Linked DNA regions of Candidatus Pseudothioglobus singularis PS1. Each later gene encodes a partner of the first gene's protein in a complex. Links are inferred from orthologs where the notes say so. Each region holds a gene or a part of one and is shown on either strand. Other genes may lie near its edges.

What was found.
Region 2: the proteins of uvrA (region 1) and mfd are in contact, whole or in part, in a crystal structure (PDB 4DFC), measured with the Escherichia coli proteins. The link is inferred for Candidatus Pseudothioglobus singularis PS1 from one-to-one orthologs.

What each region holds. Positions count from the first base shown.
Region 1 is NZ_CP006911.1:389,756-401,532, forward strand. Bases 5,954-9,303 are described here. They hold uvrA (excinuclease ABC subunit UvrA), read left to right. Parts: upstream 5,954-6,286; coding sequence 6,287-9,103; downstream 9,104-9,303. Other genes in these bases: pyrH (UMP kinase), read right to left, coding at 5,954-6,201; W908_RS02020 (DUF3108 domain-containing protein), read right to left, coding at 9,107-9,303. In the rest of the region: malonyl-ACP O-methyltransferase BioC, read right to left, coding at 1-596; W908_RS01985 (zinc ABC transporter substrate-binding protein), read right to left, coding at 584-1,486; tRNA 5-methoxyuridine(34)/uridine 5-oxyacetic acid(34) synthase CmoB, read right to left, coding at 1,552-2,517; W908_RS01995 (coiled-coil domain-containing protein), read left to right, coding at 2,606-3,634; W908_RS02000 (hypothetical protein), read left to right, coding at 3,734-4,897; frr (ribosome recycling factor), read right to left, coding at 4,919-5,476; more of pyrH, read right to left, coding at 5,479-5,953; more of W908_RS02020, read right to left, coding at 9,304-9,796; purN (phosphoribosylglycinamide formyltransferase), read right to left, coding at 9,793-10,401; purM (phosphoribosylformylglycinamidine cyclo-ligase), read right to left, coding at 10,407-11,408; W908_RS02035 (CDP-alcohol phosphatidyltransferase family protein), read left to right, coding at 11,475-11,777. UniProt on the Escherichia coli protein: The UvrABC repair system catalyzes the recognition and processing of DNA lesions. UvrA is an ATPase and a DNA-binding protein. A damage recognition complex composed of 2 UvrA and 2 UvrB subunits scans DNA for abnormalities.
Region 2 is NZ_CP006911.1:1,538,854-1,551,312, forward strand. Bases 262-4,293 are described here. They hold mfd (transcription-repair coupling factor), read left to right. Parts: upstream 262-661; coding sequence 662-4,093; downstream 4,094-4,293. Other genes in these bases: W908_RS07775 (Maf family protein), read left to right, coding at 262-665; W908_RS07785 (hypothetical protein), read right to left, coding at 4,140-4,293. In the rest of the region: folA (type 3 dihydrofolate reductase), read right to left, coding at 1-18; more of W908_RS07775, read left to right, coding at 75-261; more of W908_RS07785, read right to left, coding at 4,294-4,751; W908_RS07790 (hypothetical protein), read right to left, coding at 4,980-5,264; W908_RS07795 (adenosine kinase), read right to left, coding at 5,399-6,397; ispH (4-hydroxy-3-methylbut-2-enyl diphosphate reductase), read right to left, coding at 6,431-7,360; accD (acetyl-CoA carboxylase, carboxyltransferase subunit beta), read right to left, coding at 7,388-8,239; trpA (tryptophan synthase subunit alpha), read right to left, coding at 8,252-9,052; hemE (uroporphyrinogen decarboxylase), read right to left, coding at 9,121-10,161; rpmE (50S ribosomal protein L31), read right to left, coding at 10,271-10,483; W908_RS07825 (BolA family protein), read right to left, coding at 10,526-10,753; W908_RS07830 (inorganic phosphate transporter), read right to left, coding at 10,790-12,070; W908_RS07835 (TIGR00153 family protein), read right to left, coding at 12,081-12,459. UniProt on the Escherichia coli protein: Couples transcription and DNA repair by recognizing RNA polymerase (RNAP) stalled at DNA lesions. Mediates ATP-dependent release of RNAP and its truncated transcript from the DNA, and recruitment of nucleotide excision repair machinery to the damaged site.

The DNA.
Region 1 (11,777 bases):
AGGTCATGCATTAAATCTAAAACTTTTTCATAGGTTAAGGTTAATTTTTCCATTTCCATGATAGGGCTCTGAAATCCAGATTGGATCATCTGATCGCCAATATCATGCATATCTATAAAATCGTTAACATGCGCCTCGTTGTCAACTACTGACCAGCTTCTTTTCAGTTCCTGAAGTGTCTCAGGGCCAAAGGTCGTAAACAAGATCAATCCGTGTGGCTTAAGAACCCTAAAGCACTCATTAAAAAGTGTTTTGAGGTCAGGGCACCACTGAATCATTAAATTTGATACAACAAAATCAACACTATTGGAGGCAAATGGGAGTTCATAGGCATCCGCACAAACTTTTAGATTTTGCGAATTATTTTTTAAGGACTGTTGAGCGAAATCGACACAAAATAAACTCGCATTCGGAAATATATCAGCTGTCTTGTCACTCAGGAATCCCGTACCAGAACCTAAATCGATAATATTTTCAGGATTAATTGAAATAACCTTTAACTTTTCAGACAGTCTTTTAGCTATTTCATTTTGAAGAAAGGCATTATCGTTATATTTATCAGAGGCACTATTAAATGTTCTTCTTACTCTAGACATGATCTGATTTGGCTTGAAATTTGATTCATTATATTGAAGTATAGATCTGGACCAGGAGAAAATTCACTTCCCAAAATATCAATTTTTGATGCCTTTAAAGCTAAACCCTCAGACAGAGCTTTGACTTGGCTAGGGTTATTATCAATGCCATAAACTAAACAAGATATCTTCAAATTTTTGATCATTCTTTTTGACTCTAGTGTTCTTTTGACACTTAAACGAGCTCCGTGGTAAGGCGTCACAATGACGGGCCTCTTCAAATTTTGATCTTTCTCAAAATATTGGAGCGTGTCATCAATGACAGCGATTCTTTTTGACTTAATTGACTTGAGTTTAGAAACTAAATCAAGATTAAGCTTATCTATTTTTAAATTAAATTTTTCCAAATTCGTAACGTAAGTCTGTTCATTAGACGGGTCTAATACTTTCAAGCGACTCGCTATAGTATTTGCAATCAACTGAACGTTTTCTGTGCTCAGCCATAAATGATAATCGAGGATGCTATGATCTTGCTCTTCGTGTTCTTCATCTTTTTCGAAAATAGATTCTCTAGTACTATAGATTTTTAAGTTATCAGTATCACTGACAAACATTAAAGAGTCGGAATTTATATTTGTTAGGGCTTTCTTTAAGCCAATTTCAAAACTTTCATCAACAGTAATCACGAGATCCGCATCTGAGATTAAGCGAATCTGTGACGGTTTCAAGTGGAATGTGTGAGCAGAATTATTAGACTTTAGAAGTAACTCTGGCTCAGCTATACCGCTCATCAGAGAGGAGACAATACTATGAATTGGCTTAATACTGGTGACAACAACTGGAGATGTTTGCCCATAGGCACTTCCCAAGCTTATCAAAAGTATTAAACTGATTATAAAACGAAGGTTCATAGCCCATCCAAAAATAAAAAAAGTGACTAGAAAATTATACGCTAATCAAATAATTCACTTAAAGCTTAGTTATTACAAATAATAATGGCGCGAGTTGGAGCAGGATGGCCTTCGACTGTTAGGGAAGCGTTGGAAGGATCAAGAAAATCCTCTAATGATGCAGGATTATCACCAATCCATTGTGTTTTTCTTTGTTCGTTGGGCGTTGTTTGAGATATATCTATCACTCTTATATTTCTATATCCAGAATCAATTAGCCAAGATTTAAGTGTCTCAATCGAAGGCAGGCAATGAACGTTTCGCATATTCGCATATCGTCCCTCTGGAATAAGTGAATAACCTTTATCACCATCAACGATTAGTGTTTCAAGGATCAACTCTGAGTCAGAAGCCATCATTTCTTTAAGATTAGATAAGTGAAGCATATGGTCTCTCTGATGATAAAGTACTCCCATAGAAAATACGCTCTCAAATATTGGCATAGAGGGCATTTCTTCAAGTCTTAATGGAAGCAACATTGATTTTGAATCTTGCTTGTGTAAAGCATTAATTGCAGCATATTGATAATTAAAAAGGAGAAAAGGCTCAATTCCTAGAGCCTTTTTAGCTCCTTCAAGAGCCATCCTAAGAGTGAAATATCCGTTACCAGCTCCAACATCAAGAACTCTTCTATTTTTTAATGGGGTGATATCATTTTTGAGACGTTGCCACTTCATGTCGCCCTGCCATTCACTGTCCAGTATTAAATCATTAAGGATAAAAGGGCCTTTTCTCCATGGCAAGAATTTTCGTAATTTTGATTCAATAATTTCGGATAAAGCATCCATATTATTAATGGATAAATAAGGTTCATTTAGGCCTAAATGACCTTTAGATAAGGCATTAAGTTCATTGAGTGCCTCATTCCATTTTGGAGTATTTCCATTTTTAACTTTGAGAGCTTTAATGCTTTTTGCAAGGCACTCATCGATGTACTTTTGAAGGACTAAATCATTGAAAAACAGATTAAATCTTTCTTCGAATAATTTCATAAATTAAATCAGTTCCAAAAATATATCTAGTATAAAATAAGTTGTAGATACATATATATGTTACTTTTTACTCTTTTTGGAGATTAACGTGATTAACAAATCAATTAAATTTATTGCACTACTTTTTTTGACTCTCAATGTCTATGCAGGTGGTGATGACAGAGATCAAGTTTATTATGAAAACCTTGATGAGGAGCTAGCTGCTTTTGAAGCTCAACTAGCTGAAGACCTTGCTCAGGCAGAAATTGATGCCTTCAAAGCAGAGTTAGAAGCTGCTCTTGCGGAGCAACAAATTGAAGATGAATTGGCTGCCTTCGAAGCGAAATTAGAAGCTGATCTTGCTGCTCAGGAAATGATGGCTGAGATTGAAGCTGAAATGGCAAGAGCCGCTGCCCTTAAAGCATTCCAAGACAAACTCGCAGCAGATAAAGCTGCCGCTGCTAAATCAACCGCCGCTTATCAATCTAAGCTTGCCAGAGATGCTGAGATGGCTGCTCGAATGGAAGAGCTTGCGATAGAACAAGAATTGGCAACATTTGAAGCAAAACTCGCTGCTGAACAGGCCGCCGCTGAAATGATGGCTGAGATTGAAGCTGAAATGGCAAGAGCCGCTGCCCTTAAAGCCTTCCAAGACAAACTCGCAGCAGACAAAGCTGCTGCAGCCGCTGCAACTGCAGCATACAGAGATGCTCTTCTCGAGGCTGAACTTGCTGCATTTGAAGCCCAAGTTGCTGCTGAAGAAGCTGCTGCTGAAATGATGGCAGAAATCGAAGAAGAAATGGCAAGAGCCGCTGCCCTTAAAGCCTTCCAAGACAAACTTGCAGCTGATAAAGCCGCTGCATCCGCTGCAACTGCTGCCTACAGAGCTTCTCTTGAAGACGAAGTTATTGGAGAGCTAGTCGTTGAAGATGAGGTCATAGTGGTAACTGAGGCAGCTCATGAAGCTTGTAAGCATGCCTTAGGTCTAACAGATGCTAACATAGCTCTTTTCGAGAGTGCACTAGCCGATGGAACTTTATTTAATAAGGGGCCTCAAAGTGCAAATGGAACAGAGTTTGGAGCCTCAAGATGGGATGCATATGCTAACTGCGTAACTAACTATGTGAACCCGTTCTAATTTTGAGTAACCTCTCTACTAGCTTATAATAGAGACTAACCAAGACAGAAAATAAAACCCAGAGCTTGCTCTGGGTTTTTTTATTTATAATCAATGACTATGACTAAAGTTTTTAATTCTTTTTCTATCCTGTTTTTGCTATTATTTTTCTCTAGCGTTGGCTTCGCTGGTGGTGATGATACTTCAGCTCTTCAAGAAGAGCTTGATATGGTTTTGATGGAGGAATTGAACCCATGTTTTGATCAGCTTGAGGGTGATATTAATGATGATAGTAATATCACTTCAGTTATAAAGCTTTCTGGATTAGGCGCCTTCAATCAGGGTGATGAAATTATGAGTTCAAGCAATGTAAAGGCGATTGTTGAATCTTATGATCCAAAAACGAATCAATTAACTTACTATCAAACTGCCAAAACTGGTTTTAGATCTTTTTCAATTGGTGAGAAGTTAGTCGGAAAGGGTTCAAATGTCTTAACGATTGAAGAATTGGTCTTAGATTTTGTAGTGCCATGTTCAGATCTGATTGTCTCAATCGAAGAAGATCCTGGACAAATGATTTTTATCTTTGCTGACTCTGAAGCTGCAATAAAAGCTAAATTAGCCGCCGCTGAAATGATGGCTGAGATTGAAGCTGAAATGGCAAGAGCCGCTGCCCTTAAAGCCTTCCAAGACAAACTCGCAGCAGACAAAGCTGCTGCAGCCGCTGCAACTGCAGCATACAGAGATGCTCTTCTCGAGGCTGAACTTGCTGCATTTGAAGCCCAAGTTGCTGCTGAAGAAGCTGCTGCTGAAATGATGGCAGAAATCGAAGAAGAAATGGCAAGACAAGCCGCACTAGATGCCTTCCTTCTGAAACTCAAGGAAGAAAAGGCTGCCGCCGCATCCTCTACTGCAGCCTACCAGGCCAAGTTAGCTTATGAAAAGAGAGTGACAAAGATTATGGACGACCTATTAGTTGAATTGGAGGACTTTAATTTATCAGGAGAATATAAGTCAACAATTTCTGATGAACTGATAAAGGAAGCAACCATAAAGCTAGAGGAGGAAGCATTTGTTGGAACTATTTCAGGAGAAATAGTAACAGAGGCTATTCATGACTTCTGTAAAGTAAACTTAGGGTTGTCTGAAAGCAACATTGAGCTTTTCAAAAAAGCTTTAGCGGGCGGGTATTTGGGTAATGTTGGCCCACAGAGTAACTATGGAACAGAGTTCACAGCCAACAGGTGGCAAAAATATATAGACTGTGTTGGCTCTAAAAGATAGAGCAAACTTGGGATAGGCTATTTAAATCTCTAGCAATGAGCTTTCTTTATCACTAAGAGCTTTATCAATTGATCCGATATGTTGATCAGTAATTTTTTGGACATTATCTTCTGCTCTATGGGCTTCATCTTCAGAGATTTCCTTTTCTTTTAGTAGCTCTCTAAAGTCAGAGATTGCATCTCTTCTTATATTTCTTACTGCTACTCTTGCACTTTCAGCTTCATCTCTTACAACTCTTACGAGCTCTTTTCTTCTTTCTTCAGTTAGAGGCGGGAGAGGAATCCTCAATACTTGTCCTTGTGTATTAGGGTTCAGGCCTAGGTCAGAGGTCATAATTGCTTTCTCAATAGGGCCAACCATATCTTTCTCCCAAGGTGAAACCTTAAGCGTTCTTGAATCTTCAGCGCTTATGTTCGACACTTGAGATAGTGGAACCAATGCACCATAATATTCGACTGTGATTTGTTCCAATAAAGATGGATGAGCCCTTCCGGCGCGTATTTTACTAAAGTCATTTTCGAGAGAAGATAAAGATTTATCCATTCGACTATTAGCATCACTATGAATTTCATTAACCATCTTTATTCTCCATTTTGACTGACCATCGTCCCAATTGACTGACCATTAATTATATTAGCAAGAGCATAATTATCCTCTAGCATACTAAAGACACAAATTCTGATATTGTTATCTCTGCAGAGCGCAAAAGCAGCAGTATCCATTACTTGAATATTTTGCTCAATAGCTGAGTCAAAGCTGAGTGAGTCAAATTTAATAGCTGATGAATCTTTGAGGGGGTCGCTTGTATATATCCCATCAACTTTTGTAGCCTTAAAGACAATATCAGCACCAATTTCAACTGCTCTTAACGCAGCAGCAGTATCCGTTGTAAAACATGGACTTCCAGTTCCAGCTGAGAAAATAATTACCTTACCACTGGAAAGCTCCTCTTTGGCTTTAGTATGATTAAACGGCTCACATACTCCGCCACCAATTGGAAAGCCTGACATGACCATTGAAGGTATTTTGTTTCTATCAAAGGCATCTGAAAGGGCTAGAGCATTCATAACTGTAGCAAGCATCCCAATATGATCACCAGTGATTTTATTCATTCCTTCTTCTGCTAGGGTAGCACCTCTATATAAATTTCCACCACCAACAACAATAGCAACTTCAACACCAAGATCAAGGGCAGATTGTACAATTTTGACAACCGTTTTAAGCATCTCAGTGTCTATATTTTGACTATTACCTGAAAGCGCTTCACCACTCAGTTTTAGTAAGATTCGACGATAGGAAACCATGTGCTAAGAATTCAATACAAAATTGTGATTTTACACAAGGCATGAGTATAATGAACCCTTTGTCCATCATAAAATTATTGAGAATATGGATTCAATTAGTATCCGTGGAGCCAAGGTCCATAACTTAAAAAATATAGATGTTAGCCTGCCTAGAAACAAGCTTGTTGTAATAACTGGACTCTCTGGATCTGGTAAATCTTCACTGGCCTTTGATACTATTTATGCTGAGGGTCAGAGGAGATATGTTGAGTCACTATCTGCATACGCAAGACAGTTTTTATCACTCATGGAAAAGCCTGATGTGGATCACATTGAAGGTCTCTCGCCAGCTATATCTATCGAACAAAAGGCTACATCACACAATCCTCGATCGACTGTTGGAACCATTACAGAAATTTATGACTACCTTAGACTTTTGTTTGCCAGAGTGGGCTCTCCAAGATGTCCAGTTCATGGCGATGAGCTTCAAGCACAAACTATTTCTCAGATGGTTGACTCTATTTTAGAGCTCCCAGAAGATTCAAAAATTATGATTCTAGCCCCTATTGTAAGAAATAGAAAAGGCAGTCATCTCAAGCTCCTCCAAGAGCTTTCTCACGAAGGTTTCCTAAGGGCTCGCATCGATGGAGTGGTTGAGTTTCTTGAAGAGACTTCTGAGCTCGATGGAAACAAAAACCACACTATTGAGATTGTAGTTGATCGATTAAAAGTAAGGCAGGACATATCGTCAAGGTTGTCAGAGTCATTAGAAACAGCTCTCAATATGAGCTCTGGCATCGTAATTGTGAGCCCTATGGAATCGTTTAATGATTGGAAGGAGCTAACATTTTCAGCAAAATTTTCATGTGTTCATTGCGGCTACTCTTTAAATGAATTGGAGCCTAGACTCTTCTCATTCAATAACCCAGTTGGAGCCTGTGAAACTTGTGACGGTTTGGGTGTAAAAGATGTGTTTGATGAGGAGAGAGTGGTAGCTAATCCTGAATTAAGCCTAGAAGATGGTGCGGTTTATGGGTGGAGTAAAAGTAATGCCTTCTTCTATCAAATGCTCACATTGGTTGGTAACTTTTATAATTTTAGCGTGGCTACCCCCTTCAATGAATTGTCTGACGAGCATAAGCAAATTATTCTTTATGGGAGTGGAAGTCAATCAATTGACTTTTCAAAGATAAAAGGAAGGCGAGGTTGGTCTAGTAGAAAGAAGCCCTTTGAAGGAATTATTCCAAGGATGATGCGCCGATATGCTGATAGCGAGATTCGTTCAGTTAGAGAGGATCTTTCAAGGTACGTAATCAGCAAGCCTTGTGCAAGTTGCCATGGTGATCGATTAAATGCATCAGCAAGGAATGTGTTTATTGATGAAAAAAACATTTCTGATTTGACCAAATTAACAATTGACCAGGTATTTGAATTTTTTGAGACGTTAGAGCTCGATGGCCAACGTGGTGAAATTGCAAGCAAAATTCTTAACGAGATTTCTCAACGATTAAACTTCTTAATTAATGTCGGTTTAGACTATCTAAATCTTGAGCGAAAAGCTAACTCCCTTTCAGGGGGTGAAGCCCAAAGGATTAGACTGGCATCTCAGATAGGTGCGGGTTTAATAGGCGTTCTATATGTTCTCGATGAGCCATCGATTGGTCTTCATCAAAGAGATAACCAAAAATTATTAGACACTTTAACTTATCTCAGAGATCTAGGTAATACTGTTATTGTTGTAGAGCATGATGAAGATGCTATCAGACAGGCTGACTATGTTGTGGATATTGGACCAGGTGCCGGTATTCATGGTGGGGAAATTGTTGCAAGTGGCTCTCCTGATGACGTCATTGCAAACACTAAATCACTGACTGGTGATTATTTAAGTGGACGATTAGAAATTAGCATTCCTAAGAATCGAAAAAAATCAAATGGCTGGCTTGAGATTACTGGAGCAAGTGGTAATAATTTGAAAAATGTAGATTTAAGGATTCCAGTGGGTGTGCTGACTTGTATTACTGGCGTTTCGGGTTCGGGAAAATCAACACTAATCAATAACACACTATATGAACTGGCAGCTCATACTTTAAATGGTGCTCAAACTGATATCGCACCATTTAAAGAGGTAAAGGGAATGGAGCTTTTTGACAAGGTGGTAAACATTAATCAGAGTCCTATCGGAAGAACACCAAGATCTAACCCTGCGACCTACACAGGCGTATTTACTTTAATACGCGATTTATTCGCGCTTACATTGGAGTCAAGATCCAGAGGATACAAGTCCGGACGATTTAGTTTTAATGTTAAGGGTGGAAGATGCGAAGCCTGCAAGGGCGATGGACTGATTAAAGTTGAAATGCACTTTCTGCCTGACGTTTATGTTTCATGTGATATATGCAGTGGACATAGATACAATAGAGAAACCTTAGAAATTAAATACAAAGGCAAGTCAATTGCTGAAGTTTTAGAGATGACAGTTGAAGATGCTCTAGAATTTTTTCAGGCAATACCCAAGATTAATCAAAAAATTCAGACACTAATGGATGTCGGCCTTTCATACATAACGCTTGGCCAAAATGCGACTACACTCTCTGGCGGTGAAGCTCAGCGTATAAAGCTAGCCAAAGAGCTATCTAAATCAGACACTGGTCAAACACTCTACATCCTTGATGAGCCAACTAGTGGGCTTCATTTTCATGATATTAAGCAGCTACTCTCTGTTATTTTTAGACTGAGAGAACGAAACAATACTATCGTGATTATTGAGCACAATCTTGATGTCATTAAAACGGCCGACTGGATTGTCGATTTGGGACCTGAAGGAGGTAATAAAGGTGGTGAAATAATTGCCTATGGAACTCCTGAAGAGCTTGCAATCAATAAAAGTTCATTTACGGGCCAATTTTTAAAAGAGCACCTATAGTAATTAGCTCATGAACTCAATTAATAGCATTGTAAATTCAGTTTTGCCATTGACCTTGTATATTCGAACAGGTTGAAAGTTGTCTTCAACTGATAAATTTAGAGTTAGCTCTAATTCCTCACAATTGACACGAACTGTTTCAATGTCACGATTATTAATAGTGACAGTTTCTTGTCCATCAACAATAAATTTTAGATACTTGACGCCATCTTGATCAACTACCTGGTAAGTAAATTCTGGTTGACTTGGATTATTGAGCATATCATTTGAAAGAGCAAGATAAACACTAAGAGGATCAACGAGGAGACCCGGTTTGATTTCAAATTCCTCACCAGTGCTTGATAATGCGTAATTTTTATCAGTAACAATTGTTATTTCGTAATCCTTTTTTACTTCATCCTTTAGTTTTTCAACAACACTAAAATACTTATTGATAACCTGGCCATCAGTCTCATTGCCAGTACTTTTTTCAGACCTTGAGTAGTCATAAAGAGCCTTCCAAAGAGACTCCGTTTTAGCTTCAGTTGTAAATGTAAACTCACTATCATTCATTTCTAGATTTAGAACGGCTGATCCAATTTGCAGGTTTCCCATTTTGGTGTCTGCATAGAGCTGGTAACTTCCAATATAGGGAGAAAGTGCTAGAGAATTCGTAAATATAAGGCTTAAAAATAGGAGCGCAATTTTTTTCATAAGATTTTTCCGTCCAGCGTTATACATTCTGTATTTAAAAGTTTTAGTCTATTTTGAGTATACCAATGAATCACTCTTGGATAAAGAATATGCTCCTTTTTTAGAACTTTTTGAGAGAGAGAGTATTCTGTATCTATAAAGTCAATTTCAACAATTTCTTGGCTAATTATTGGGCCACCATCTAGCTCTTCTGTTACAAAATGAACAGTTGCACCGTGGTATTTCTCTTTGGCATCAATCGCCTTTCGATGGGTATTAAGTCCTGGAAATTTTGGTAGTAGCGAGGGATGTATATTAAGAATTTTTCCAGCAAAATGATTAATAAATTCAGAAGAAAGAATCCTCATATAACCAGCTAGAATTATGAGACTAATATCAAGTTCATCAATCATTGTGATAAGCTGTTTATCAAAGCCTTCTCTAGATTCGTATAGATTAGGATCAACAAAATGCGTCCTAATACTAGCACGTTCTGCTCGCTTTAGACCAAAAGCATCTTCTTTGTTACTAATGACTGAGCATATTTTGAGGTCAATCTTTCTAGCATTATCAATGAGAGATTGAAGGTTAGAGCCATTACCTGAGATTAAAATGACAGCCCTCATTGCAGCTAGATAAAGACCTGTTGACCTGTCGAGTTGATCACCTCTCCAATAAGCCAGGCATTTTCACCAGATGCATTTAAAAGTCTAATAGCATCATCAGATGATTCTTTTGGGATAATGACAACCATTCCAACACCACAGTTAAGCACTCGATACATTTCGTTAATATCTATATTTCCCTCATTTTTAAGCCAGTTAAAGATTTCTGGCATATTCCATGAATTTGAATCGAGTTTTGCTGCTAAATGATCAGGAAGCACTCTCGGTATATTTTCAAGAAGGCCACCACCCGTTATATGAGATATTGCATGAACTGGCAAACTTTGAATAAGCGAAAGAATTGATTTAACATAGATTTTGGTAGGCTCAATTAATAAATTGAGTTGCTCTTGAGTTGGCTTCGTCTTTTCCAAAACCTTTCTGATTAATGAATATCCATTAGAGTGAGGCCCAGAAGAGCCAATTGCAACAATATGATCACCTAAATTGACCTTTGAGCCATCAATGATATGATCTTTTTCAACAATTCCTACACAAAATCCAGCCAAATCATATTCTTCACCATTATACATGCCAGGCATTTCAGCAGTTTCACCGCCAATGAGCGAACAGCCAGAGAGGCGACATCCCTCACCAATTCCCTCAATAACAGAAGTAGCTATCTTGGTATTCAGAGAACCTGTAGCATAATAATCTAAAAAGAACAAAGGCTCTGCACCTTGAACAATCAAGTCATTAACGCACATTGCTACTAAATCAATACCAATCGTATCATGTTTTTTAAGCATCTCTGCAACCATAAGCTTTGTTCCAACACCATCCGTACCTGAAATTAAAACTGGGCTTTTGTATCTATCTAAAGGAATTTCAAACATTGCGCCAAAGCCGCCTAGGCTAGATAAAACGCCAGGTCTCAAAGTTGATTTTGCAATGGGTTTAATCTTATCAATGAGCTGATTACCTTTGGTGATATCAACTCCCGAGTCCTTATAAGTCAATGATGACATGTTGTTTTTCCGTATAATTAAGGTCTTAAAAAATGGATTAAATCAAGCAAAATAATGAGCTTTTCGATGCTACCCAATGCGCTTTCAATAATACGCATTATTTTAACAGTTCCCATAGTTATAGCGCTGCTAAAAGAGCAGTATCTTCTGACAATGCTGTTATTTTTAGTTGCAGGTATTACTGATGCTTTAGATGGCTGGATTGCAAAACAGTTTTATATGCAGTCAAGACTGGGTTCGATTATAGATCCGGTTGCTGATAAGATCCTGCTAACTTGCACCTTTATAACTCTTTATTGGGTCGAAGTTTTACCATTATGGCTACTCATGATTATTTTTGTTCGTGATGTTATTATCATTGCTGGCGCA
Region 2 (12,459 bases), 1.1 Mb from region 1 along the record:
TACTATTGATAAGCCCATTAATTCAGCCCGATTGAAGTAAAATATTAGATTATTTTACAATTTTTAAACGCGCAGTGTCACTCATTCTAGCCTCATCATCTCCATTCAGAAGAGCTATTCTAGATAAACTAGGTTTGCCTTTCGATGTCATTGCTCCAGAGATTGATGAAATGAGAAAAGACAACGAGTCTCCATTTGATTTAGTTGTTCGCCTTTCTAAAGAAAAAGCTCTAGAAGTAGCTAAAACTCATTCAGGTCTAATTATTGCCTCAGATCAAGTCGCCACTTTTGATTCTGGCGAAAATGGAGCAGATGAAATTTTAACTAAGCCTGGTACTCATGAGAATGCTTTCTTACAATTAAAAAAAAGCTCTGGAAGGAATGTAAACTTTCTCACAGGATTAGCGCTCCTGAATACAGACACCTCAGAAATGCAGCTTCATGTTGAATATTACAAAGTAAATTTTAAGATACTTTCAGATAGTCAAATCTTAAATTATTTATCTAAAGAGGATACTCTCAATTGTGCTGGCAGCTTTAAGTCCGAAGGTCTTGGTATAGCATTATTTAACAGTATGGCGGGTGATGACCCTAACAGTCTTATTGGTTTGCCAACAATTCAATTAATAAATATGCTCGCAAAGGAAAATGTTCACGTCTTATGAGTATTGTCTATCCGCAAGAATCTGGGTCATTTTCCTCTGACTTAAAAAAAAATTATTGGGGATCATTATTTGGGTCCTCAGAAGCTCTTGCACTTATAGAGCTTGCAGAATCAAATCAATGTGTTGTTCTCTATATTGCGAGAGACATTGCACATCATGATGAAATTAAAAAAGCGCTTTTATTTTTTAGAACATCTATAGATATATTAGATTTTGATAGCTGGGAAGTGTTAGCTTTTGATCACTTCTCACCTCATCCTGACATTATTTCATCAAGGATTCATACCTTATCCAAATTATTATCTATCGACAGTGCAATTGTTGTTACAACACTTGAAACGCTCTCCCAAAGATTGTGCCCAAAGGAATACATTAATCAGTACAGCCTAAATTTAAAGACTCGACAGAGTCTTGAGATTGATTCATTTGTTGAAAGCTTAATTAAAATTGGATATAGAAGAGTAACAACTGTAATGGAGCCAGGAGAGTTTTCCATAAAAGGCGCACTGATAGATCTGTACCCTATGGGCGCAGCAAATCCATTCAGAATTGACCTTTTTGATAATGAGATTGATTCTATAAGGTCCTTCGATCCATCCACCCAAAGATCTATAGAGGTGATTGAGGAAATTCACCTTTTGCCAGCTAGAGAATTTGCTTCCGATAGTGCCAGCATTAATATATTCAAGGAAAACTATCTGTCTGAGTTTGGAAATACTGATGGCTTTATATATACAGAAGTCAGTGAAGGAAGATACCCTGGAGGAATTGAGTTCTATTTGCCATTATTCTTTAATGGAACAAATACTTTGTTTGATTACATTCCTAATAACTCAATGATTGTTTATCAAAAAGGGCTTGATGAGTTACTAGAAAATCAGAGTATTGAATTATTATCAAGGTTTAATTATTGTCAAAGTTCACTGGAAAGACTTCCCCTTCCAATCAATAAAGTTTTCGTGGATAGTAATGATTTTTTTAGTTCACTCAATGAAAAAAAACTAATACAAATACAGACTTCAAAAATACAGCAGAAGACAGGCCTTAATTTTACATCCTCAATACTCCCACCCCTCAAAATTGAAGCTCAAGCAAAAAACCCACTTAACAAATTAATCAAATTTATTGAGGGTTTTGAGGGAAGGGTCTTAATTGTATGCGAATCGGATGGAAGACAGAGCGTTTTAGTAGATTTGTTATCGTCATATAAACTGAATCCCACTCAATGTTCTGATTGGATTGATTTTATTAATCACAGCTCAAAACTCTGTATTACAAGTGCAAGTCTCAACGAAGGTGTTGTATTTAAAAAAATAGCAATCATTTCTGAGAATAATTTATTCGGTAAGGATGCTATTAAGCAAAGGCGTAGACGGCGAGCTAAACATAAAGATTTTGATGAAGCGATAAAAAGTTTAGTTGAAATTAAACTTGGAGATCCAGTTGTACATGAACACTATGGAGTGGGGCGATACCTAGGACTTGAAAGCAGAAGTTTTGATGAAAATCAACAAGACTTTCTCTCTCTAGAGTATGCAAATGGATCAAAATTAATGGTTCCAATAACCAGCCTTAATTTGATCTCAAGATATTCTGGTGTGAGCTCTGATCACGCACCTCTTCACAAACTTGGAAGCCAGCAATGGATAAAAGCAAAAAGAAAAGCAGCTGAAGCACTCTATGATGTGGCAGCCGAGCTACTAGAAATCTATGCTAAGAGACAATCTCAAAAAGGATTTTCTTATCCAGCTCCCAATGACTCTTATAGTTCTTTTGTCTCAAGTTTTAAATTTGAAGAAACACCTGATCAGCTTAAAACAATGGATGATGTTCTACTTGATATGCAGTCTGATAGGCCAATGGATCGATTAGTTTGTGGTGATGTCGGTTTTGGGAAAACTGAAATTGCAATGAGGGCAGCTTTTCTAGCAGTTGAATCTGGAAAGCAAGTAGCCATTCTAGTACCCACAACCCTATTAGCTAATCAGCATTTCCAAACTTTTAATGATCGTTTTTCAAAATTTCCCATTGTTATTAAATCTTTATCTAGATTCCAAGATGCGAGAGAACAAAAACAAATCAAGCTGAATCTAAAGGAAGGAAAAATTGATATTATTATAGGAACTCATAAACTGATCCAAGGTGACATTAAATATCAAAAATTAGGACTTATTATTATTGATGAAGAGCATCGATTTGGCGTTAAACAAAAAGAATCATTAAAAAAAATCCGTGGTCAAAGTGACATATTAACAATGACTGCAACCCCTATACCACGCTCCTTAAATATGGCCCTAGGATCTTTAAAGGAACTTTCAATTATTGCCTCACCTCCTGCAAAAAGAACAGCAATTCAGACTTTTGTAGATCAGTGGAATGACAATACAATAGTTGAAGCATGCTCTAGAGAGATTCATAGAGGCGGTCAAATCTTTGTTGTTCACAATGACATCGATTCTATAGACAATATGGCTGAGTCATTAAGAGTGCTTATGCCCAATTTAAAGATTCGAATTGCTCATGGTCAAATGCCAAGCAAAGAACTTGAACAAATAATGACTGATTTTTATCATCAGCGCTTTCAAGTCTTAGTATGCACAACAATAATAGAGACCGGAATAGATATCCCAAGTGCAAACACCATCATTATAAATAATGCGCAAAATTTTGGTCTTGCTCAGCTTCACCAATTAAGAGGAAGAGTTGGACGCTCACATCACAAAGCATATGCATATCTCGTCATAAAATCTCATCAATCTATTACTGAAAATGCCAAGAAACGTCTTGATGCAATTGCATCATTAGAGGAACTCGGCGCTGGCTTTATGTTGGCCAATCATGATTTAGAGATAAGGGGTGCAGGAGATTTATTAGGAGAAAATCAAAGTGGGAAAATTTCAGAAATTGGCTTTAATCTTTATCATGACTTATTAAAACGAACGATTCATGCCATTAAGAATAATAAACAGCTAGATATTAAAGAAGCACTTACTGAAGAGGTTGAGATTAACCCTGGTATAGCTTGCATTATTCCAGATACCTACCTTCCAGATGTTCATGAACGATTAATCCTCTATAAGAGAATTGCTAGTGCGAATAATGAGGAAGAATTGAAAGATCTTAAGATTGAAATGATAGACCGTTTTGGTCTTCTTCCAGACTCAACAAGTAACTTGTTCGAATCCTCCTCATTAAAAAACTACTCAAATGATATCGGTGTTTTGAAAATTAATATTTACGATGATAAAGCTGAAATTACTTTAAATGAAAAGAATAGTATCGACGCATCCAAAATTATTGGCCTTATCCAAACGAAACCAACCCAGTATCAATTAAAAAATCAAAATACTATCGTTATTAATGAATCTATGGAGCCTGACATGTCAAGAATTAGAAAGATAAGCAAGCTACTCAGTGCAATCGCTTAGTGTGATTAAATCAAAGAAATGAGGAGATGAAAAAGAGTCAAATACGCTATACCATTGGCACACTTTTGGGCGAAAAATACTTAATAGCTGGAACAATTACCAGTGCTGCAAAAAATAATACGACTAAGCAACCTAATAGGTCTCCGATTAGATAATTTTTTATAAACACTGTCGCGTTGATTTGCTCCATGGCTGCGTCTTTGGATGCGATATATGAATTTATAAAGAAAGAGCTAATGGTATTAAATAAAGCAGTAAGAATTGCTAAGAAAAGTAGGTGCTGAAAAACTACCTTACCCCCATCAAAAAAATTTGATAATTTAAAGAATTTCATACTAGCAATGGCAATTATTGGCGCAATCACAGCTGCAATATTTTGAACTATTGTATCTTGCGTCATCATCATCGGCGCAGAGTGAAACCAAACATCTGCAAAATGTGTTGCCAATAATGCTGCTAGAACAACTTTATAGTCAAACAATAAGAAACACAATGACATAGCACCTAATGGAAGCCAAATTAGGTTTCCAATATAAGGATAAGACGGTCCATTAATAAAGGTAGCAAATATAATAGCCAAAAAGGTAACAATTTGCGGCTGCAAAAATATTTTTAGATTATGGTATGTTGACTCACTTTTCTCAACATTTAAAGTCATGTCTTCTCCTACGCTTTTTAAGGTGTCGTTTCGATGCCCCTCACCTTTTTATATTCTCGCCTTTATATTGGCCTTGAACTTCTCCACTCTTATTAGTTCAAATTAAACAACTTACAAGCAAAACAAAAGCTTTTTTGCAAAAATGAAGTCGCATGATTTAACTTATTTCTAATGCAGAATAAAAAAAATACTAAATTAAGTCTACTCTAAATTTTCTAAATTTTAATATTATTTTTGAAAAGACAAAATCATCTCCCTCTTATCTTCAGAAGATTGATTTGCGCTAATAATACTATTTGATGTTAGAAAAAGAACTGCCCTTTTAATAGTGGATAAAGAATATTTTGAGAAGTATGGATCATTTTTAATTGAAGTAATCGTAACATGAGTATTAGAGGTAATATAAGAGAACACTGCTCTTTCTACTTCCGAGTAACCACTCAAACCAAGCTCTTTTTCACACTCATCAAGGGCCTGTCTAAGTTGGAATAACCTGTTAACCGCTTTTTTCATTTACTACCTCAAGCAATATATAAAGAAATTATAAATTACGTCACTTAATTAATTTAGTGCAAGTATACAATAATTTTGTACACCTGGAAAATCAATAAATTTCAATGAGTACTTACTTCTAATATATCAAGTATTTAGAGATTAAATTGTTGTTTGAGACTAATATACTCAATTGCTTTAATTCTTGGACCAAATTGACTTACAACCCTTGAAGAAGCGGCATTAGCAAAATCAGCAGCCCAACCAAAGTCCTTGCCCTGACCTAAAGCAAACAAAAAAGAGCCTGCAAACATATCCCCTGCACCATTCGTATCGACTGCACTTGCCATTACCCCAGCAGTTTGTATTAGACGAGTTCCATCAAAAACTAAGGATCCACCAGGTCCCCTAGTAATTGCAAAAGTCTTTGCATATTTTTTTAACTCCTCTGCTGCAGCCTCAATTGTGTGTGTCCCAGTGAAACTTCTGGCCTCATCCCCATTACAGAAGATGAGATCAAGACCATCATCGCCAATAATAGTTTTAATATTTTCAGAAAAAACTTCTACCACAAATGGATCAGAAAGGCTTAAAGAAGTTTTAACTCCATTTTGTTTAGCAAATTTCATAGCATCTCTTGCAACTGCAGTTCTTTGATCATCAGTGACTACATAGCCTTCTATGTATAGCCAGTCTGAGCTTGCTAAAGCTTTTTCATCAACTTCTCGATAAGAAAGCTCAAGGCTTGCTCCTAAATTTGTATTCATAGTTCTTTCGGCGTCTGGCGTAACCATAACGAGGCACTTGCCTGTTACCCCATTTGAAGGCTCTACCTGATGAAATTCAACGCCAGATTTGTTGAGGTCTTTAGCAAAGAAAACACCGACCTCATCATCTGCAACTTTACCCGAAAAGAATGTAGCAGAGCCAAACTGACTGGCAGCTACAACAGAATTACAGGCAGAGCCACCACAACTCATCTTCACAGGGATGCGCTGTGTTGTTAGAGAGTCAATCAGATATTTTTGTCGCTCTTCATCAACAAGTGTCATTAGGCCTTTACCAATTTCGTTATCACTTAGAAATGAGTCACTCACAATAACTTCTGTATCAACAATAGCTGCGCCAATGCCATAAATATCATATTTTTTCATTAACTTAGAACTCCAAATTGATTAATAAATAATTTATACTTTGAGTAGAGCTGGAATTGGAAAACTCACAGACTCTTCTGTACCACCGAGCTCGATAACTTCAGATCCACCATTAGACACTAGAAATGAAACAACCTCCTGAACCAATATCTCAGGCGCTGATGCTCCTGCAGTTATGCCAATAGAACTAATACCATCAAGCCATTCAATATCAATATCCTCAGGACTATCAATTAAATAAGATGGTTTACCTTTATTATCAGCAATTTCTTTAAGGCGATTTGAATTTGAAGAATTTTTTGACCCAATTACAATAAGGATTTGAGAATGCTTAATGACCTCTTTAACTGAGTCTTGACGGTTTTGAGTTGCGTAGCAAATATCACTCTTTTTAGGGGACTGAATATTAGGAAATTTTACTTTCAAGGCATCTACAATCTCATTTGTATCATCGACTGATAGGGTAGTTTGAGTTGTGAAAGAAATATCTCTGTCTTTTTGCAGATCTATTTTCTCAACGTCACTTATTGATTCAACCAAGGTGATATTATTATTTTCAGTTGCCTGCCCAAGAGTTCCTTCTACTTCGGGATGCCCAGCATGTCCAATAAGAATAACCTGATGATTATATTTTTGGCGACGTGTTACCTCTTTATGTACTTTTGTAACGAGTGGACAAGTAGCATCATAGATGATAGCGGAGATACCATTAGTCTCTTTTCTAACAGCTTGCGATACGCCATGTGCACTATAAATGACCACACTCCCACTTGGAACCTCAGAAATTTCATCAACAAATATAGCCCCTTTATTTTTAAGGTTCTTTACAACATATTTATTATGGACTACTTCGTGACGAACGTAGATTGGAGGTCCATGTTTTTCAATGGCACGCTCAACAATCTCGATAGCGCGATCAACTCCTGCACAAAAACCCCTCGGATTTGCTAAATATATCTTCAAAATTTAATACACAATAGTTAAAAAAAATTAACTAGCTGATGCTGGATGAAGCGCAGAGAGTATTTGAAAAATTTTATTTCTAAGCTCTGATCGAGGAACAATCATATCAATAGCACCCTTCTCAAGCAAAAATTCACTTCTTTGAAAACCCTCTGGTAACTCCTCACGAACCGTCTGCTCAACCACTCTCGCTCCTGCAAAACCAATTCTTGCGTTTGGCTCTGCAATTTGTATGTCACCGAGCATCGCAAGACTAGCAGAAACACCTCCCATCGTTGGATCAGTTAAAACTGAAATGAATGGTATTTTATTATCAGATAGTAACTTCACCGCAAGAGATGTTTTAGACATCTGCATTAATGAGAAAAGTCCTTCTTGCATTCTAGCACCACCACTTGCCGAAAAACAAACTAAAGGCTGATTATTCTTGATAGCTAGATGAGCCGCTCGAACAAACTTTTCACCCACTACGGAGCCCATTGACCCGCCCATAAAGCTAAAATCAAATGCAACTGTGACAATTGGCATGCCCTTTAAAAAACCAGATTTTGCAATGAGTGCATCTTTTTCTTTAGTCTTTTTTTGTGCATCTTGATAACGATCTTTATATTTCTTTTGATCTTTGAACTTAAGAGGGTCGACTGATTGAATATTTGGAGCTATCTCAACTTGATTCTCCATATCAAGAAAATCTTGAATGCGCCTTCTGGCAGAAATTCTTAAATGGTGATTACACTTTGGACAGACATATAGAAGGCGTTCAAGTTCCTCTTGATAAAGAACCCTATTGCACTCAGGACATTTGCTCCAGAGTCCTTCTGGAATATTTTTTTTAGCATTCTTGCCAATCGATGGCATTATTTTTTCTAACCAACTCATACTATGCCTTAGTTAAGTAATTGCACTCGAGATTTCTTTTGCTAAATTTCCAACTTTGGTAACCATTTTATCCTTATCAGATGCGAGCTCTTCGACAATAGAGACAAGGGCACTTCCAACTATCACTGCATCAGCATTTTCACCAACCTGTTTTGCAGTGTCAGCATCTTTTATACCAAAACCAACACCCACTGGAAGTTGAATATAATTCCTCATTCGTTCAAGGTGATAATTGACCGAGTCAATATCAAGATTTGCAGCGCCAGTTACCCCCTTGAGGGAAACATAATAAATATATCCACTGGCTATTTTCGAAATTTGCTCTAAGCGCTCATCTGTCGTTGTAGGGGCAACCAGAAAAATTAAATCAATCTTATATTTATCCAGCTCCTGTTTAAGATCTGCAGCTTCTTCAGGCGGCATATCAACAACCAAAATGCCATCAACTCCAGCCTCGTCTGCTCTAATAGCAAACTCTTTGTAGCCATAGACTTCAATAGGGTTGGTATAGCCCATCAAAACGATACCTGTCGTCTGATTGTGCTCTCTAAACCTCTCCACTATTGCAAAAACAGAATCTAAGTTGATACCGTCTGCAACTGCTCTTTCATGTGACTTTGCAATGACAGGCCCATCTGCCATTGGATCAGAGAACGGCATTCCCAATTCGATAATGTCGGCGCCACTATCAGCCAAAGTGAAGACAAGAGCCTCACAGCCATCTAACCCACCATCACCAGCAGTAATAAATGGAATGAAGGCGGTCTGATCTTGATCATCAAGTTTTTTAAAGATATTAGAGATTCTTGACATATTGTTATTATTATTATTTATTACGAAATTTTAACATAGAGAGACTCTCACTCTATTTAAGTGATTTTTTATTTTGAGTATGAATGGACCGCATCAACCAAGGCCTTCATACTTTCAGGATTAACATCTGGAGTGATGCCATGCCCCAGATTAAATACATGTCCCGTTGAGCCTTGAAACTGATCTAAAATTTTATGTGCTTCACTTTTGATAACCTCAGCTGATGCATAAAGTACAGATGGGTCAAGGTTACCTTGAAGGGCAACTTTCGAGCCAATCCTTCTTTCTGCCTCTCCAATTTCAACTGTCCAGTCAATACCAACAGCATCGCAACCAGTTGCAGCAATTTGTTCAAGCCATGCGGATCCGCCTTTTGTAAAAAGCGTAACAGGTATTGTTTTGCCTTCGGGGTTGCGGTTAATTCCAGCCACTATTTTTGACATATACATTAATGAAAAATTTTCATAACTGGCTTTATTTAAAAGACCACCCCAGGTATCAAAAATCATAACTGAGTCCACACCAGCCTCGATTTGAGAGTTAAGATAGTCAATAATTGTGTCAGCTAGAACATCTAAAAGTTGGTGCATATGCTTTGGATTTTCGTACATCAATCCTTTAACCTTTGAAAAGGTCTTACTGGAGCCGCCCTCAACCATATAAGTTGCAAGCGTCCATGGACTTCCGCTAAAGCCGATTAGTGGAACCCTTCCTTTAAGATTTTTTTTGATAACTGATACGGCCTCACTGACATAAGATAAATCTTTTGATACGTCAGGCTTAGTTAATTGATTAATTTCTGAAAGTGAGCTCAGCGGGTGAGAAAATTTTGGACCCTCCCCTTCAACAAAGTGTAATCCAAGTCCCATTGCATCTGGAATAGTCAAAATATCAGAAAAGAGAATGGCTGCGTCTAAATCAAAACGCTCTAATGGTTGAAGTGTAACTTCACAGGCCAAATCACTTGATTTACATAGCGTTAAAAAATCACCCGCTTTTTTTCGAGTTGCTCGATATTCGGGCAAGTAACGACCTGCTTGTCTCATGACCCAAATAGGGGTTCTGGTGACCTCTTTTTTTAATAACGCATTAATGTAGTCAAAAGCCATTATGTTGTCTCAAAATAGTTGATTATATCAATTTTAAATTTTAATCTGAAGTTTCCTTTTGACACAAAAAAAGCCACATTTGTGGCTTTAAGAGTCAATCAATTTGAATTTAACGTTTGAAAGCGCCGTAGCGAGATTTGAACTTCTCTACTCGTCCAGCAGTATCCATAATCTTTTGCTTGCCTGTGTAAAAAGGGTGACAGCTTGAACAAACATCAAGATGAATTTCGTCTTTACCTGAAGTTGAGCGAGTCTCGAATGAGTTACCACAACTGCACACAACTTTTATTGTTTCATATGAAGGGTGAATATCTGTTTGCATAGCCTTATATCTTCAAGTTTTTCAAAAAGTGGGAATTATATACTATCTCTCTGCTGGGGTAAATGTTTTAACAGTTAATGCATGGAGCTCGCCGCTTTTAATTTCTTCCTTGACAAGACCCAAAACCATACGCTGTCTTTGCAGCAAAGACAAACCCTCAAAGACAGGGGATACTATAACAGCAGAGCAATTACAACCATCTCCCTCCATTGTTACATCTGAACTTTCAAGTCCTGATTCGAGCTTCAATTGAACTTCTTCTAGTGTCATAATTTTTAATGTAATATTTTGAAATAATTATACGCTCTAAGCACTAAAAATACCTTTGAGTGTAAAGAAAAACAAGATCGACATTATTGCTCCAGCTGGCAATGTAATTAACCAAGATAGAAATATTCTATTAACAACTCTCAGGTTCAATGATGCTACGCCCCTTGCAATACCCACACCAAGAACAGCACCAACAAGTACCTGAGTTGTTGAAACTGGAAGCCCCGTATAAGAGGCAAATACTACTGTTGTTGCAGCGGCAAGTTCAGCAGAAAAACCTCTACTTGGCGTTAGCTCAGTAATATTTTTACCGATCGTTTTCATTACTCTAAAACCAAAGGTTGCAAGACCAAAGACGATTCCACCACCACCTACTAACAATATCCATGAAGGGAGTGCGCTTTTTGAAACAATTTGCCCGCCCGACTCAACAATACTATAGACCGCAGCTAATGGGCCAATTGCATTTGCAACATCATTTGATCCATGAGCAAAAGCCATTGAGCAAGCTGTAATTACCATCAGTCCGCCAAATAGTTTCTCCATATTTGCATAGGAGAACTCATTATCATCTTCGGGGTTGGTTTTAATTCGCCTAATAATAATTGCGGCAATGATGGCTGCAAGAATTCCAACTAAAGTTGCAATCATCATGCTTGTTGGAAGGTCCTTACCGAGATGTTTTAAAGAGTCAACATGCTTGAGTCCTTTTAATAGAGTGACCAATGAGAGGACAAATCCTACAAAAAAAACGTAGAAAGGGAGGTATTTTTTTGCATTTTCAAGTGGCTGCTCTGTATCTATTACTAGGCGCTGTAAGCTTTTAAATATCAAAATAGCCATTGTTCCTGCAATAAGTGGTGAGACCACCCAACTTGCAATAATGGCATACACTTTATCCCATGATACAGCCTCTATACCAACTCCAACTGCTCCAAAACCAACGATTGCACCAACGATTGAGTGTGTTGTGGATACTGGCCAACCAAGAGATGAGGCAATTAAAAGCCAAGTCGCTGCAGCCAATAGAGATGCAAGCATTCCATATACTAATAATTCTGGATTATTTGTAAATGCTCCTGCATCAAGAATACCTTTACGGACAGTTGCAGTGACCTCTCCACCAGCCAAAACAGCTCCTGCAAATTCGAAAATGACTGCGATAATGACAGCCTGTTTGAAAGTTATAGCACCAGAGCCAACAGAAGTCCCCATTGCGTTTGCAACATCATTGGCACCAATGCCCCAGGCCATAAACAGGCCAAATCCAATAGCCAACATGATAAGAATATCTCTATTTTGAACGATAATTTCCATTGTTAGCCCCCTACTTTGTCAACATAACTTCAAAACGCGATCCAACCTTTTGGGCAGCATCAGCAGTCTCACCAAGCCACTCTATGGCTCGATAATAAAACATTACATCTATAGGTGGTAATTCGGCCTCAAGCAGATAAAGCTTTTTTCTAATAATTTCTTGAGCAACATCTGTCTCATGTTCCAATTCGTTGACTTTCTTAATCATCTTGTCAACAATTTTTCGCTCTCTAGAACTAAACGCAGTCTCTAAGAGCTCATCCAATTCATTAATTGCAACCAAGGCGGCCGCTGAAGTTTTAATGCATAGCTTAGATAATTCTAAAAAGTCTTCTGCAAACGCTTTTGGAAAGTGCATTTTTCTCGACATCATCAAGCCTGAAAGGTCT